3 regions of the Enterococcus sp. DIV0756 genome follow, and region 1 is predicted to be linked to each of the others. Evidence: riboswitches for the same ligand, from Rfam matches in the RefSeq annotation. Region 1 holds a riboswitch; each other region holds the start of a gene.
The links. Region 1 has a riboswitch for magnesium ahead of mgtA (magnesium-translocating P-type ATPase). Riboswitches for the same ligand answer to the same signal wherever they lie in the genome.
Positions count from the first base shown of each region.

Region 2: linked by a shared signal. The riboswitch ahead of IGI44_RS17410 (ABC transporter permease subunit) and the one ahead of mgtA (magnesium-translocating P-type ATPase) in region 1 are both predicted to bind magnesium.
Region 3: linked by a shared signal. The riboswitch ahead of IGI44_RS02425 (GNAT family N-acetyltransferase) and the one ahead of mgtA (magnesium-translocating P-type ATPase) in region 1 are both predicted to bind magnesium.

Region 1 covers NZ_JBIOLF010000001.1:1,820,970-1,825,895, reverse strand. Annotated here, with positions in the region: gene guaC (GMP reductase) at 1-106, shown strand, start outside; gene IGI44_RS08860 (PLP-dependent aminotransferase family protein) at 300-1,721, shown strand; gene IGI44_RS08855 (nitroreductase family protein) at 1,722-2,465, shown strand; M-box (ykoK) riboswitch at 2,490-2,654, shown strand; gene mgtA (magnesium-translocating P-type ATPase) at 2,827-4,926, shown strand, end outside.
Region 2 covers NZ_JBIOLF010000002.1:208,648-213,573, reverse strand. Annotated here, with positions in the region: gene IGI44_RS17415 (ABC transporter ATP-binding protein) at 1-515, opposite strand, end outside; gene IGI44_RS17410 (ABC transporter permease subunit) at 596-2,353, opposite strand; M-box (ykoK) riboswitch at 2,415-2,584, opposite strand; gene IGI44_RS17405 (LysR family transcriptional regulator) at 2,888-3,775, shown strand; gene IGI44_RS17400 (LCP family protein) at 3,893-4,926, opposite strand, start outside.
Region 3 covers NZ_JBIOLF010000001.1:492,299-497,224, forward strand. Annotated here, with positions in the region: gene IGI44_RS02415 (DUF975 family protein) at 1-493, shown strand, start outside; gene IGI44_RS02420 (helix-turn-helix domain-containing protein) at 534-2,000, opposite strand; M-box (ykoK) riboswitch at 2,435-2,604, shown strand; gene IGI44_RS02425 (GNAT family N-acetyltransferase) at 3,050-3,481, shown strand; gene mgtA (magnesium-translocating P-type ATPase) at 3,681-4,926, shown strand, end outside.

The DNA of each region.
Region 1 (4,926 bases):
CTTACAATCATCCATTTCTTACGCTGGCGGAAATGATCTAGAAGCTTTGCAGAAGGTAGATTATGTGGTTGTGAAGAACTCAATTTTCAACGGTGATACGATTTAACTATTTTTAGAAAACTTTTAAAAGATTATCCTGTTTTTTGAAACTAAACAAATTAATTCAAAATGAACGATTACAATAGTAGGTAATCGTTCATTTTTTTTGTTCGCTCGAATGATATGTTTTTAAAGATCGATTGACAGTGGTGGATGATTGGGTTAGTTTTAAGTCATCCAATGGTAAGTGAGGAAAGATTATGTGGCAATTAGCAAATACAAAATCCACACCAATTTATCAACAAATTATCGAACAGATTATTTCCTATATTCAAGATGGTACGTTGCAGCCAGGAGATAAATTACCCGCGGAACGAAAATTAGCAGAATATTATCAAGTGAATCGTTCCACCGTGGTTCATGCATTAGAAGAACTAGTCAGTTTGGGCTGGGTCATTCGTAGGCAAGGCAGCGGCACCCTCGTCAATGAGGGGAACTGGGGGCGAAGTACCCATCCACGAGTAGATTGGCGTAGTTTATTTACTCAAGAAACCCATCCTAAAGAACCCTTTTTGGAAAGGGCTCAGCGGTTATTGAAGGAGCCAGATATCATCGATCTATATTCTGGAGAACTACCACTAAGTATGATCCCCGACTTCCGTTTTCCATCTTATACATGGGAAGAATTATTGTTAGAAGAAAAAAAGCAAAGTTCGTTAGGGTACCGCCCTTTACAACAAGTTATTTGTAAACGAATCAAATTAGAACAAAAAATTGACGTTTCGTCCGATCAAGTACTAATCACCTCTGGTGGTCAGCAGGCCATGTTTTTATTATTACAAGTGATGTTGCAAAGTGGTGATAGTGTTGCAATTGAAGATCCTTCATTTTTGTATTCATTACCAATTTTTGCCAGTGCTGGAGTACGGTTGTACGGTGTTGAAATGGACAAAGAGGGAATGAGAATTGATAAATTAGAGCAATTGATTTTGACAAAAAAAATTAAGTTAATCATTCTGAATCCAACTTTTCAAAATCCTACTGGAACGACGATGTCAGAAAGACGCAGAAATGAATTAATCGAACTCAGTCTCAAATACCAGCTGCCGATCGTAGAAGATGAAGTGTTTAGCGAAATGAATTTCAAAAAAATTCCACCATCTTTAAAAGAACTTGCACCACACCAGGTGATTCACCTAGGTTCCCTTTCAAAAATATTTGGTTCTTCGATCAAGATTGGATGGATTGTCGCAGATCAGAAGCTAATTCAACGCTTATCTGATGCTAAACAAATGATGGATTTCTCAATCAGCATTTTTCCTCAAGTAATCGCACATACGGCATTAACAGATCCATTATTTGAACAAAATCAGGCAGAATTAGTTGTTGCTTTAAAGCAGAAAGCCCAGGCTTTTATTGATCAGTCAAAAATTATCGCGGGTGATTGGAGTATTTCAAAGATTGAAGGCGGCATATATGTATATCTGACATGGCGACACCAACATTTAACGCGAAAAGATTGGGAGATTTTTTTACAGGAAAAATTATTGATCGCGCCCTCATTTCTTTTTAGTAATGATACAATGTCAATGAGAGTAAATTATACTCGCATGTCTAAAAAGACGAGACAAGAGTTTTTTATCAAATTGCAAGCAATCTCAAAGGAATTAAGGAGGAGTTAGATGGAAGCGCTAGAAGTAATGAATCAACATCGGACGTATCGGAACTTTGATGAAACGTATCAATTATCAGAAGAGGAGCTGCAAAAAATTTTACAAGCTAGCCGGCAAGCTCCAAGCTGGATGAACGGCCAAATGTACAGCATTATTGTTGTTAAGGATCGGGGGATTCGTGAACAACTAGTAGCAATGAATCCTGGAAACCCTCATGTACTGAATAGTTCCGTTTTTCTAGTATTTGTAGCAGATTTGAAACGAACACAAAAAGTTGCTGAACACTATGGGGTTGAGTATCGAATCAATGAAGGATTTGACCCAGTAATCACGGCTGTCACCGATGCAGCTTTAGCATTAGAAAATGCCGTGATCGCGACTGAGGCATTAGGTTTAGGCTCTGTAGTTGTTGGGACAATTCGCAAAGATATTGCTGAGGTCAGCGAATTATTAAAGCTGCCTGATTATGTATTGCCAGTTGCTGGTTTGAGTATTGGAAAGCCGAATGTGGAAATGCAGGTAAAACCTAGATTACCAGAACAAGCCGTCATCCATTATGATACCTATAAAGATTACGATTATTCTTTAATTGAAACGTATGATGAGACCATGGAGAAATTTGCTGAAGCTCGGGAAACAAAGCTATGGAGTAAAAAGTTTGCCGACTATTTTAGTAACACTCCGAATAAAAAGGTGGATGAGTTTCTGAAAATTAACAAATTTTTCGGTGTTAAGTTTGACACTGATAGGTAAGTACCTTATAGTAAGGATGAAAATTAAATTAATTGTTAGGTGAGGCTCCTATATGGACACAGGCTACTGCCCAAAAATGTCGAGAGACGCCAATGGGTATAACAGGGATCATCGTGAAGGTGATTCATAATGTAGCTGACAAATCTGTCTACGCCCTATAGTGCTAAAGCTCGACGATGAACATGAATGAAACTTTTGCGCGTGCTCATTTTCGAGTGCGCGCTTTATTTGTGTGTCCAAGTCAGTGTCTATTAGTTAAATGGAAAGGATGTGAGGGAGATGGATCATGACGATAGTCGACCGAAAAGTAACTACTCGAGGGCGACTGAGGTTGGCCTGAATTTTAGGAGGAACCATTATGATGAACAAAAAAAACCTTCTTGCTCGCAAAGTCAACAAGGATCAAGAATTGAAAAAATTAGCGATTCTGTCTGATCGCGATCTTTTTCTTAATCTGCGAACTTCTTTACAAGGATTATCTGAAGAGGATGCGCAAAGCCGTTTGGAAGAGTACGGTCCAAACGAAGTTTCGGCGCAAAAACCAACGCCAGGATTTTTATTATTTTTACAAGCATTTAACGATCCTTTCGTTTATGTCTTGGCCGCATTAGCAATTGTTTCCTTATTAACAAACGATATAGAAGCAGCTGTGGTTATGTCGATTATGATTTTGGCAAGTGTTTTAATAACTTTTATTCAAGAATATCGTTCGCAAAAGGCGAGCATTGAATTAAAAGAAATGATTGAGAATACTGCTGCCATCACACGTAATGGAGAGACAAAAGAAATTCCGATGGATGAAGTAGTACCAGGTGACATTTTAACGTTAGCAACCGGCGATATGATTCCGGCGGATGCCGTTTTGATTTGGACAAAAGATCTTTTTGTCAACCAATCATCGCTAACAGGAGAATCGATGCCTGTTGAAAAATATCTCGCAAAAGACAAAGATTTAACAGAGGAAACAACGGCTTTGGATTTAACCAATTTGGTATTTATGGGAACCGATGTTTTAAGCGGTCAAGGAAAAGCAATTATTTTAAAAACCGGTCAACAAACATTTTTCGGTGATATTGCCAAAAATGCGACGTCAAAACGTGGAAAAACTTCTTTTGACATAGGCTTAACTAAAGTAAGCAAAATGTTACTGAGGATGGTAATGATTTTATTTCCGTTAGTGTTCTTGATCAACGGACTAACGAAAGGGGATTGGAGTAGCGCCTTTTTCTTTGCAATTGCTGTAGCTGTTGGACTTACACCAGAAATGTTGCCGATGATTGTGAGCTCTAACTTAGCTAAAGGAGCCTTAACGTTATCGAAACACAAAGTCATTGTGAAAGAATTAGCCTCAATCCAAAATTTAGGCAGCATGGATGTTTTATGTACAGATAAAACTGGGACGATTACGGAGGATCGGGTAGTTTTAGTTCAACATCTCGACCCATTAGGAAATGAAAATGAACAAGTGCTAGATCTAGCATTTATGAATTCTACGTATCAAACGGGTTGGAAAAATTTGATGGATATTGCCGTTATTAATTATTTTGAAGAACAAGATCGTCACCTGCCTTATCAAATAGTTCAAAAAATTGATGAAATACCTTTTGATTTTTCTCGCCGGCGCTTGACAGTGGTGATGAAAACAGATGATCATCAATTGATGATCACTAAGGGTGCGGTTGAAGAAATGGCAGCAATTTGTAAGTATGTTGAGATTAACGGGGAAATTTTAGAATTAACTTCGGAAATTCGACAAAAGCTGCAAGCTGTGAATGAAAAAATGAATCGTCAAGGCATGCGGGTTATTACCGTAGCTGTTCGACGAGATGCTCATGATGAAGCAATCTATTCCACAGACGATGAAAAAGACATGATTTTGGTTGGCTTTATGGGATTCCTTGACCCAGCGAAGGCGTCTGCTAAACCGGCTATCAAATCACTGCACCAACATGGTGTAACCGTAAAAGTTCTTACGGGAGACAACGCAATTGTGGCACAGAAAGTTTGTCAAGATGTAGGGATTCCAGCAGATGAATATGTATTGGGAAACCAAATTGATGACATGTCAGATGACGAATTGTATCAAGTGGCGGAAACGGTTAATTTATTTGCGAAGTTGAATCCGATGCAAAAATCAAGAATTATTGAGGCGTTGCAAAGTAAAGGTCACACTGTTGGCTTCATGGGAGACGGAATTAATGATGCACCTGCGCTGAGGAAAGCGGACGTAGGAATTTCTGTGGATACCGCTGCAGATATTACAAAAGATGCCAGCTCGATTATCTTGTTAGAAAAAAGTTTAGGTGTGTTAGAAAATGGGGTAATCGAAGGTCGTCGCGTTTTTAGCAATATGATGAAATATATCAAAATCACTATCAGTTCAAACTTCGGAAATGTGTTTTCAATTTTAATTGCTAGTGCTTTCTTACCATTTCTACCAATGTTATCCCTTCAATTGTTA
Region 2 (4,926 bases), on a different contig from region 1:
TCTAAAGCTGAAAAAGGTTCGTCTAATAACAACAAGCTAGGTTCAATCGCTAAGGCACGGGCAAACCCGACACGCTGCTTCATCCCACCAGATAGTTCTCTAGGATAGGCCTTTTCAAATCCTGTTAAGCCGATCATTTCGATGAGATTATTGACTCTTTTTTTGATTTGTTCACGAGAAAGCCCTACACGATTTTCCAGACCAAAGCTGATATTTTTTTCTACCGTTAGCCAAGGAAAAAGAGCGAAGTGTTGAAAAACCATACTAATGTTGGCATCTGGTTCAGTGATCGTTTTATTCTCAAACGTAATTTCTCCTGTGGTTGGTCGAAGAAGTCCGGCAATACTTCTTAATAGAGTCGATTTTCCTGTTCCAGACTGACCGATAATGCTCAAAAATTCATTTGTTTTAACTGTTAAGTCGATATTTTCAAGTACTTTCAAATGGTCTTTATGCCCTTCAATTTCAAATTCCTTGCAGACTGCTTTTACGTTTAATAATTCTGTGTTTTCCATTGTCTATTTTTGCATAATCGAACGAGTCGATCATACTTCTCCTTTCGTTTGCATGCTAAAAAAATAATGGGGTAAAACTACTAATAGTGAAATTTTTCTTTAGCTACTCGATATAGCGGTTGCCAAATAAAAGCGATACAAAGTCCTACCATAAAGCACATCGCTAATGTACCCAAAGCGGATTTATCTTTTATTCCATCATTCACTGAAATATATTGACCTAAGCCTGTGACATTGATTGTTTGTTTACCCCATTGAATACTTTCAGCGGCAATGTCTGCATTCCAAGCTGCACCAGCAGCATTAATAATCGCTGTAATTAGATAAGGCAGAATCGAAGGAATTAGGTATTTGGTCCACCATTGCCATTTAGACAGTTTAAATAGTTTCGTCACGTCTCGTATGTCATCAGGAATTGCTAAATAACCGGCGATTACATTAAAGAAGTAATACCATTGACACCCAACCATAATAAGCGGCAGAATCCACCATTGTAACTTGTTAAAACCCATACCAATAACAAGAACGACAAAGGGTGTATAAACATTCGAAGGAATTGAGCCCAAAATTTGACCGATGGGTTGAACAATATTTAACCGGCGATTATCACTAGCGACCCAAATGGCTAAGGGTGTAAAGATGACTCCGGCAACAATCATTGCCAATGTCACTCTTAAAGTGGTATAGAGCGTTAATCTAGGAATCATGCTGAAATCTTGATGAGGTAAGAAATGATAGAGCTTGATCGAACAAATGATTACCACAAACGCTAGACTGACATACCATAAGGTTTTAAAAAAATTCCGTAATTTCGACACTAATCGATACAGATGATCCAATTTTAAGAAATACCAAATTTTTGGTATATCGTAGATCCAAAATCTGCTGAAACTTGCAAAACCCTTTGAAAACTGTTTCGTTAATGATGCATTTTTTAACAGTTGATAAACGATTGATTTTGGCGGTGTTGTACTTTCAACGTCTGTCTCATATTTGAAGTAATAAGTTGCCCGAACCAGCGGTTGAAATACTAAGAAATTTAGGATTACCACATTCAGTAGCAACGCTAGAACAGCCCACAAACAAGCCTTGAAGTCGGCACGGTTCAATGCCACTTGAATATATGAACCAATTCCCGGTAAAAAAAGAGTCGTATCCTTTGGTAGAGCTACAGAAGCTTGTTCACTAGCTACTAATGCAAACCAAGCCGCCGTTTGAGAAATAATCACATTCCAAAGCAAACCCGGGATCGCATATACAAATTCAAGCCGCCAAAATTTTTCCCAAGGGTTGTATTTGAATTGCTCAGTAACATTGGACAGATCCGAAGGGATAACTTCCATGATTTGGTAGAGTGTCAACATAATGTTCCATGCTTGACCAGTAAAAATTGCGAAGATGGCAACACATTCAGCACCCAACACATTTCCTGGGAATAACCCCAGCAGCCAAGCAGTTGTAAAAGTTAGAAAGCCTAATAAAGGCACGGATTCAAGAAAATTAACTAACGGTAGAATAATTCTTCTGGCAGTCTTATATTTCACTGCTAAAAGTCCAAAAACAAAGGAAAATAAGAAAGACCAAACCATTCCGACAATCATTCGAAACATCGTTCGAATGGAAAAATAACCAAGATTTGTGACGGATAAAAAGTCCTTATGTTTATTCACCGTCGATAAAAATTCTTCCGAGGGTAACGTTTGAAGCGGGCGGTTCATTTTCATCAGCGAGAAAATCAGTATGAAAGCAAAAAGAGCTAAGATAAATAGGAAGGTGATATTTCCGATAATTCTTGTAAGCTGATTGTTTTGCTTTGATGAAGCGTTGAAAACTTTCAATGTAAAAAACCTCCTAAATAATCATATTAAGGAGGTCACCGAATAAATAGACAAGTTTATAAGGAAATCACGTTAATTGAGCTTTGGCTTTCTGAGACGTAAGAAAAGGATCTTCTAGTTATCTTGGGAAAGCCTTAATTCGACAATCCCTGCTTTACTCGTTACTGTCTCTCGACATTTCCGAGCGATAACCTGTGTTCTTCAGAGTAACCTCACCTAATATGATTATATTTTATTGTGCAAACTCATCATACTCGTGAAGGATGATAAATCAATTGTTACTCAGACAACAATCACTATATGAAAGACTGTAGTCCTTACTAATAAAGCTTTTTATTATCATTACGCTTTTTATAGAAATGCTTTCCAATTTATTAAGAGAGGCCTCCGTCTATTTTTGTTTGGTGCTAAGAGCCTCAAAATAGTTAACCACTGTTAAAGAATACTTGTTATTTAATGTTTTTCCTTGCCTAATAGTCGTTTAAAAGAGCAAAATTAGGTTGGCCTAAAATTTACTGTTGGGATGTGAAAGAAATGTCGATTGAGAAATTAGAGTACTTCTACGTCATTGCAAAATACAATAGCCTCTCAAAAGCTTCGAAAGAGTTGTTTATTGGAATCTCTTCTCTGAGCTCAGCCCTTAAAAGCCTGGAAAACGAGCTAGGCTATGATTTATTTACGCGTCACGGAAAGAAACTAGTTTTGAGTGAAGAAGGACAGAGGATTCTCCCTTTTGTGAAGCGAATCATTGAGGAAGCAAAAAAAATCCATTTCCCTCTTTATCAAATGATTGATCGTCCTTCTTTTAGGGTGGGGATTAGCGAATCAGTTTTAATATTTGAAGCAGGAGAGTGTGGGTGCTGCAATGACAGCTATACGATCAACTATGTCAATGACGCTCCTTTAGAGTTACTGAAGCAACTTAAGCATAAGGAAATTGACTTAGTAATAACTAGTTGCCTGATGGATGATCCACAATTTGAGCGCTGTTCACTAATTCGTTCGAAAATGTTACTGGCGGCTAATCAATCACTGGTAACGAATGAATTGAGACAGGCGGCAGCAGAGGATCTAGAAAAATTTCCTTTTATCATTTTGACCGATCATGTGGGGCATCAACAGTTAACTCAAAGGACAGCTGAATATTTTAATATTGATCCTGAATACCTTTATTGCCATGATAGTTTAGGGATTCATAAATGGTTGAATGAGAAAAAGGCAATTTTTGTGATTCATGCAATAGAAAAGGAACTTCTGGCAAATGAATCGATTGGCTTTCTTACGTTGCCTAGTGCGTTAAGCTTGGATTATTATTTATACAAAAATAAGAACAGCCAACAGGTTTTTGATATTGAGGAAGTAGAAAATGATTTAAAGCGAACATTCAAAGAAATTGAACTCAAAGGAAATGGTATCCGTTAAGAAAAATCTATTTAAGTAGATCAAAAATCAGCGTAAGCAAGTGCAATTAACACTTACTTACGCTGATTTTTTTGTTCAAAATAGAACGTTCATTTCGTTTGGTAAATCATTTTCTGCTTAAGGAACAAACCCGTTTTTGGTTTTTACGGTAGGCAGCGTTCCAGTTTCCGTATTACCTGGTGTTCCAATATAGACATTGCCGTTCAGAGAAGTAGATTCTTTTTCCTCTGCTGCTTCATCTTGGACAGAATAGTCGCTTTGATAGAGATATTGACCATTTGTGTGAAAGACAAATGATTTTTTATCACGATCGTCTTTTTTGTCGATTCCGAGACTTACCCGCAATTCATGACTGACATATTGAATGCTATCCGGATAGAGCTCAACCATGCTGCGACCTTGATTGCTAAAGGTTCGCCAATCAAAGGTGAGTCTTTGTTTCTCATAATTGTTATAAATCAATCCACTTTCTATTAGTTTAAGCAATTGATCGGTCGTGATATCGGTTTGAATATTATTATCAAAGGAGTCGATGATACCTGTCAAATTTTTGACAACATCCTTTGATTTCAATTTTTTTCCAACGGATTGGATAATCTCTTGTTGGCGAAAGCCCCTCATTATATCGTTGTCGCTATGACGTTCGCGAGCATAGGAGAGGGCCTTTGTGCCATCAACATGCTGTCTCCCTTCATCGAAATGGATGGCACCTGGGCCGTCTTTTGTAACACCGTCAAAGGAGTGCTGGACGTTGATATCGATTCCACCGATTGCATCAATGAACTGAATAAAAGATAAAAAATTAAATACACAATAATGATCGATTGGAATCTTCAGCAATTTTTCTACCGTATTCACAGAAGCGGTTGGTCCGTCAAAAGTGTAGGCCGCTTCAATCCGTTGATTGCCACGATAGTTCTTAGCCGCGATCGGGACGAAACTATCTCGCGGGAGACTGCAAAAGGTGATTTTTTTGGTTTTGTTGTTGACGGTAATAACCATCATCGCGTCGGTTCTCGTTGTTCCTAATTTCCTTTCGATGGTGTTGTCTAAACCCATAACCAGAAAAGATTCCGCATCCTGTTTCTTTGCCGCATGATACTCGTTTTTAATCGGATGATAGCCGTTGTCTAGGGTTTTCCTTAAATGTT
Region 3 (4,926 bases), 1.3 Mb from region 1:
TGGTGGTGGAACAAGTTTAGTGTCCTCAATCATTAGCGCATTATTCATGAGCGGAATATCTTGGACTTATTTAGATTTGCTAAGAGGTGAGCGTACGCAAATCGAACCAATGAAAGACGCGTTTCGCGGATTTCAAGGAGTATTTATCGGTGGCGTGATTCTATTAGCATTGCTTACGAATATATTTACGACCTTGTGGACATTCCTATTTATCATTCCTGGAATTGTAAAAGCTTATGCGTATTCGCAAAGCTACTTTATCTATTATGATCAAATCCAACAAACTGGTGAAAAACCAAAAGTGTTGGACACGATTACTGCAAGTCGTCATTTAATGATTGGTCATAAGGGACGATTGTTCTGGCTGGATGTGACATTTATCGGTTGGTATATTGTGACGGCTCTAACTTTAGGTATTGCTTATTTATGGGTGGCACCGTATATATCTGCTACGAAAGCTGCGTTCTATGAAGATTTGCAAAAGAATATCTAAAAAAAGGCTGGACTCATAAAAAATGAGTTCAGCTTTTTTTTTAGACAAATCTTTTATTATTTTGAATCGTCAGTAAACGTGGTAAAAGATCGGATTGGTAATCGGCATTCAAAATATTGATCAAATAATAATCATTGGTATTGGCAGGCAGCAATTCTTTGAAGGTAGTAATAAAAAGATCAATCGGCTCATCGGCTTGCGGTTGAAACACAATATCGATGAAGCTGAGATTACTCAAGAATTTGACGACCTGTTGCAGATAAAGGTAGTTTGGGATCGCTACTATGCCTACCTGAACCTTTTCGTCGGTCACGGTAAAGTGGGGCAAAAGACTTAAACATAAGGTTTTTGAAATAGACGCATCAACCGTGGCTAACCATTCCAATTGCTTGCGTCGGCTTAATTTGCGAACTGTTTTGCGGATTGCCGGGTAAAGCTGTGTATACAGTTCAGACTGAAGAAATTGCTCCTTATTGCCAGTCTCAAAAAGTAAAGGAATTTCATTTTTCTGGATCGAATAGTTCAAGAATGTTCGGGCGATATTATCTAGTAACAGTTTTTCTTCCTGTTCGTTTAACGTGTCTTGGAGCAGTTCTTTTGAGCAATAACGATGAAAGGCATCAATGGCTAAACACAATGGATCGCGTTCTTCGATATTTTTGGCGTAATAGAGCATTAAAGGGTTTAGAATCTGACCATCGTTTTTGACGCAATACGGATAATAATAAAATAAATAATTCAAAAATTCGATATTTCGTCGTATTTGGATACGCGAATCCAAGAGGCCGGAAAAATAGTGTTCTAACAGCGGCTTTGTCTGAGAGAACAACAGGTCTTCAAAGGGGGCCTCGCCCAAGTAATTTTTTTGCTCATTTCGCAACCGATTGACACAAAGCATCAAACGGGCTAATTTTGGATGAAGGTGCGAAGGCAGTAATGAATGTATCTCATTCAACAAGGCCTCTTCCTTTTCAAAAGAAAGTGGGCTGAAGTTGATATCTTCTCCCAATGAGGCTGCCCATAATGTTTTGATGTAGACTAAGCGAATAACCGCTTCACGGCCTGTCAGTTCCATTTTAGAAAAATTGATCCGAATATTGCACTTCGCGAGATGATCCATTAGGGGATGTAAGCGCCGTAAAATCGTTGATTCACTCACAAAAATTTCTTTACTAAAATCCTTCAAATTTTTCTCGGGATAGAACAAAGAGGTCAATAAAAAACGATAAGGAATGGAATTTTTTACCTGCTCAATTAAGAAGGTATTGGACCTGCTTGAGTCGCTCTCCCAATAGACTTTTGAAGGTTCAATCAATAGCGGTGCTTCATTTAATTTTCTTAATGAGTCATCTAGCTCTTGAAGCATCTGAAGAAATGGCGGATAGCTGGAGTTGAATTTTTGACTAAGTGTATGTACGGAGTATTCACCCGCAGGATAATCCTCCATTTGTTTAAAAAAATGCACTTTTTTTCGTTGCTGATTCGTCATAAAAAGATCTCTGTACATAAAAGCCACTCCTTTCTATTGAATTTCTTAAAAGTTGAAGATAGCAGTAAAAAATTATCATGGGTGTTTAAATATAAGTTAAATTAATTTTAGCATGGATGAAACTTCGTCTTTATTTTAGAAAGATTCGAATGATTTGAATATTCGGAAAATCTGACTGTTAAGATACAATGAACTGCTTTTCTTTAAAAATAATCTTTTTTTCTTGGGAACGGAGGGCGTTTTATCTTTAATGTTCGTTTTTTTCAAAAAAATGAAATGTTGTAAAATTTTTGGAATCACTAATTATTCTAGAATGAATGGAAATAATTAGTTCCCTGTAATTATTAGATAAAATACGGGTTTTATAAAAAACTAAAGTTATTTTTAACAACTTTTTATAGAACCTATTGACAATGTTCGTTTATTTTGTTAGATTTTGAAAAGAAAAATAGAATATGATTTGTTAGGTGAGGCTCCTATGCAAACATAGGCTACTGCCCAAAAATGTCGAGAGACGCCAATGGGTAGAACAGGAATTGTCGAATACAAGGCTTTTCTTAAGGTAGCTAAGATGTTTGTCTTTACGTTGTATAGTGCCAAAACTCAACGACTAGATCGACAAGAGTATTTGTCTTTTATTTAAGATGGATTTTTTACGGCCTTTCGCTGAGTTTTTTAAAGCGAAAGGCCTTTTTTTGCGAGTCCAACTTTTTGCAGTTGCCAGTTTTACTTTCTACTTTAGTAGATTAGTAAAATGGTATGCGTACGAAAATCTGTTGAATTTTTACGTTAGAAAAAATCCATACTGTGATTATGAGCTAGCTTTATAAGCATAAGTAGTTGTTTAGCACGATTAATTCCTAAATAGGAGCTAGCTGCCAACAGTTTCTGCTAAAAAAGTTCAGTCGTAGTTTTGATCTTATACGTGAGAAATGAATTCCTCAACAGTTGCTAATCATCAACAACCATCTATTTTATTTTTCAATCAAAAACAAAGGAGGAATCATCATGGTAAAACAGTGTTTATGTTAGTGAGATGGAACAGTCTATTTTATCGGGAAGCATTGATGCTTCGGAATCGAGTGTTGAAGGAAAGCGCGGGAAAACCGTATTTATTTGAAGCACCGATTGAAGAAAAGCAGGATATTCATTTGGTCGTGCGATATGGAGAGGAAGTAGTAGGAACGTTGTTGCTGCATCCTGTAACATCCTCATTCGTTCAGATTAAACAAGTTGCAATTGACCCGCTAGCGCAGGGCAAACACTTGGGGAAAAAAATGATGATCTATGCGGAGGAAATCGCTCATCGATGCGGCTTTTCGACTATTTTTTTGACAGGCAGGAAACAAGCTTGGGGCTTTTATGACAAGCTGGCTTATCAAGAATTGCCTTACGAATATCAAGAAGACCAATTGATTTTGAAAGTGTTTAAGAAAGACATTCGACAACCCTTGAGTCGAATAAATACAAAGGAGATGAAAACAAATGGACGACAGTAGTTCGCGAAGATCGGGTTTATGGATAAATGAAGAATGGAGCATCGGCAAATTATTCTTGTCTATTTGTTTTTAGCTCCTTCTTCTCTCCGTGAGCCCACATTAGGAGGCAATAAAAATGAAAACATTCGGAAACATTCTTATCTATCTGATGATTGGGATAGGATTATGGCGAATTTTTTTTGGAGAGAAGGTAAGAACAGTGGAAAAAGTAACTAAGAATACTCAAAAAGTAAATTATGATCTGTTTGCTAGAAAAACAGCAGAACATGTTTTTGAAACATTTCATACATCAAAAAAAGGCTTATCGGAAGAACAAGCCGATATTGCCAGAGAACAATATGGAGACAATACAATCTCATATGGCAAAAAGACGCCATTCATTTTGGAAGTGCTAAAAGCATACATTACACCATTTACATTGGTACTGATCGGCTTAGGGTTAACGTCATTTACAACGGATGTAGTAATCGCTGCTCCAGCAGACCGGGATTATTTTGGCAGTGCAATTATTTTTACGATGGTCATGATTAGCGGAACGATGACATTGATCCAATCGGTTCGTTCAAATCAAGCCGCTGAAAAATTAAAATCTTTAGTGAAAGTCACAGCGACGGTGCGACGAAAAAATCAATTCCTTGAGCTTCCGATTGAGGAAATCGTCTGTGGTGATGTGGTAAAACTTTCTGCTGGGGATATGATTCCAGCGGATGTCCGTTTAACGGTCACAAAGGATTTATTTGTTTCTCAATCGGCTTTGACTGGAGAAAGCTATCCGGTTGAAAAAAAAGCAGAGAGCAATGTTGTCACACAAGATTCTGAGACTAGCTATGAAAACATGGTCTTCATGGGAAGCAATGTCATTAGCGGAAGCGCGGAAGGGGTCGTGATCGCAACTGGAAATCGCACGCTTTTTGGCGATGTAGCAAAATCCTTGAGTACCAAGCCCGATTTGACGAATTTTGAAGTGGGAATCAAGAAGACTTCGTATATCTTCATCAAATTTATGGCGCTAATGGCACCTACAGTCATTGTAATCAATGGCTTGACCAAAGGCGATTGGATGGAAGCCTTCTTGTTCGGCTTATCGGTTGCTGTAGGATTGACACCTGAAATGCTGCCAATGATTGTTACTACAAATTTAGTCAAAGGCGCATCGGGAATGGCTAAAAAAGGCACTGTTATTAAAAATATCAATTCGATTCAAAATTTTGGTGCCGTTGATGTGCTTTGTACCGATAAAACAGGGACATTGACTCAAGATAAAATTATTTTGGAGTACCATTTAGATTGTGACGGCACAGAAGATCCACGCGTGTTACGTCATGCCTACTTAAATAGCTATTATCAAACTGGTTTGAAAAATTTAATGGATGTCGCCATTATTGACGCCGCACAAAATGAGTTGGATACAAGTACCATCAATTATCAAAAGGTTGATGAGATTC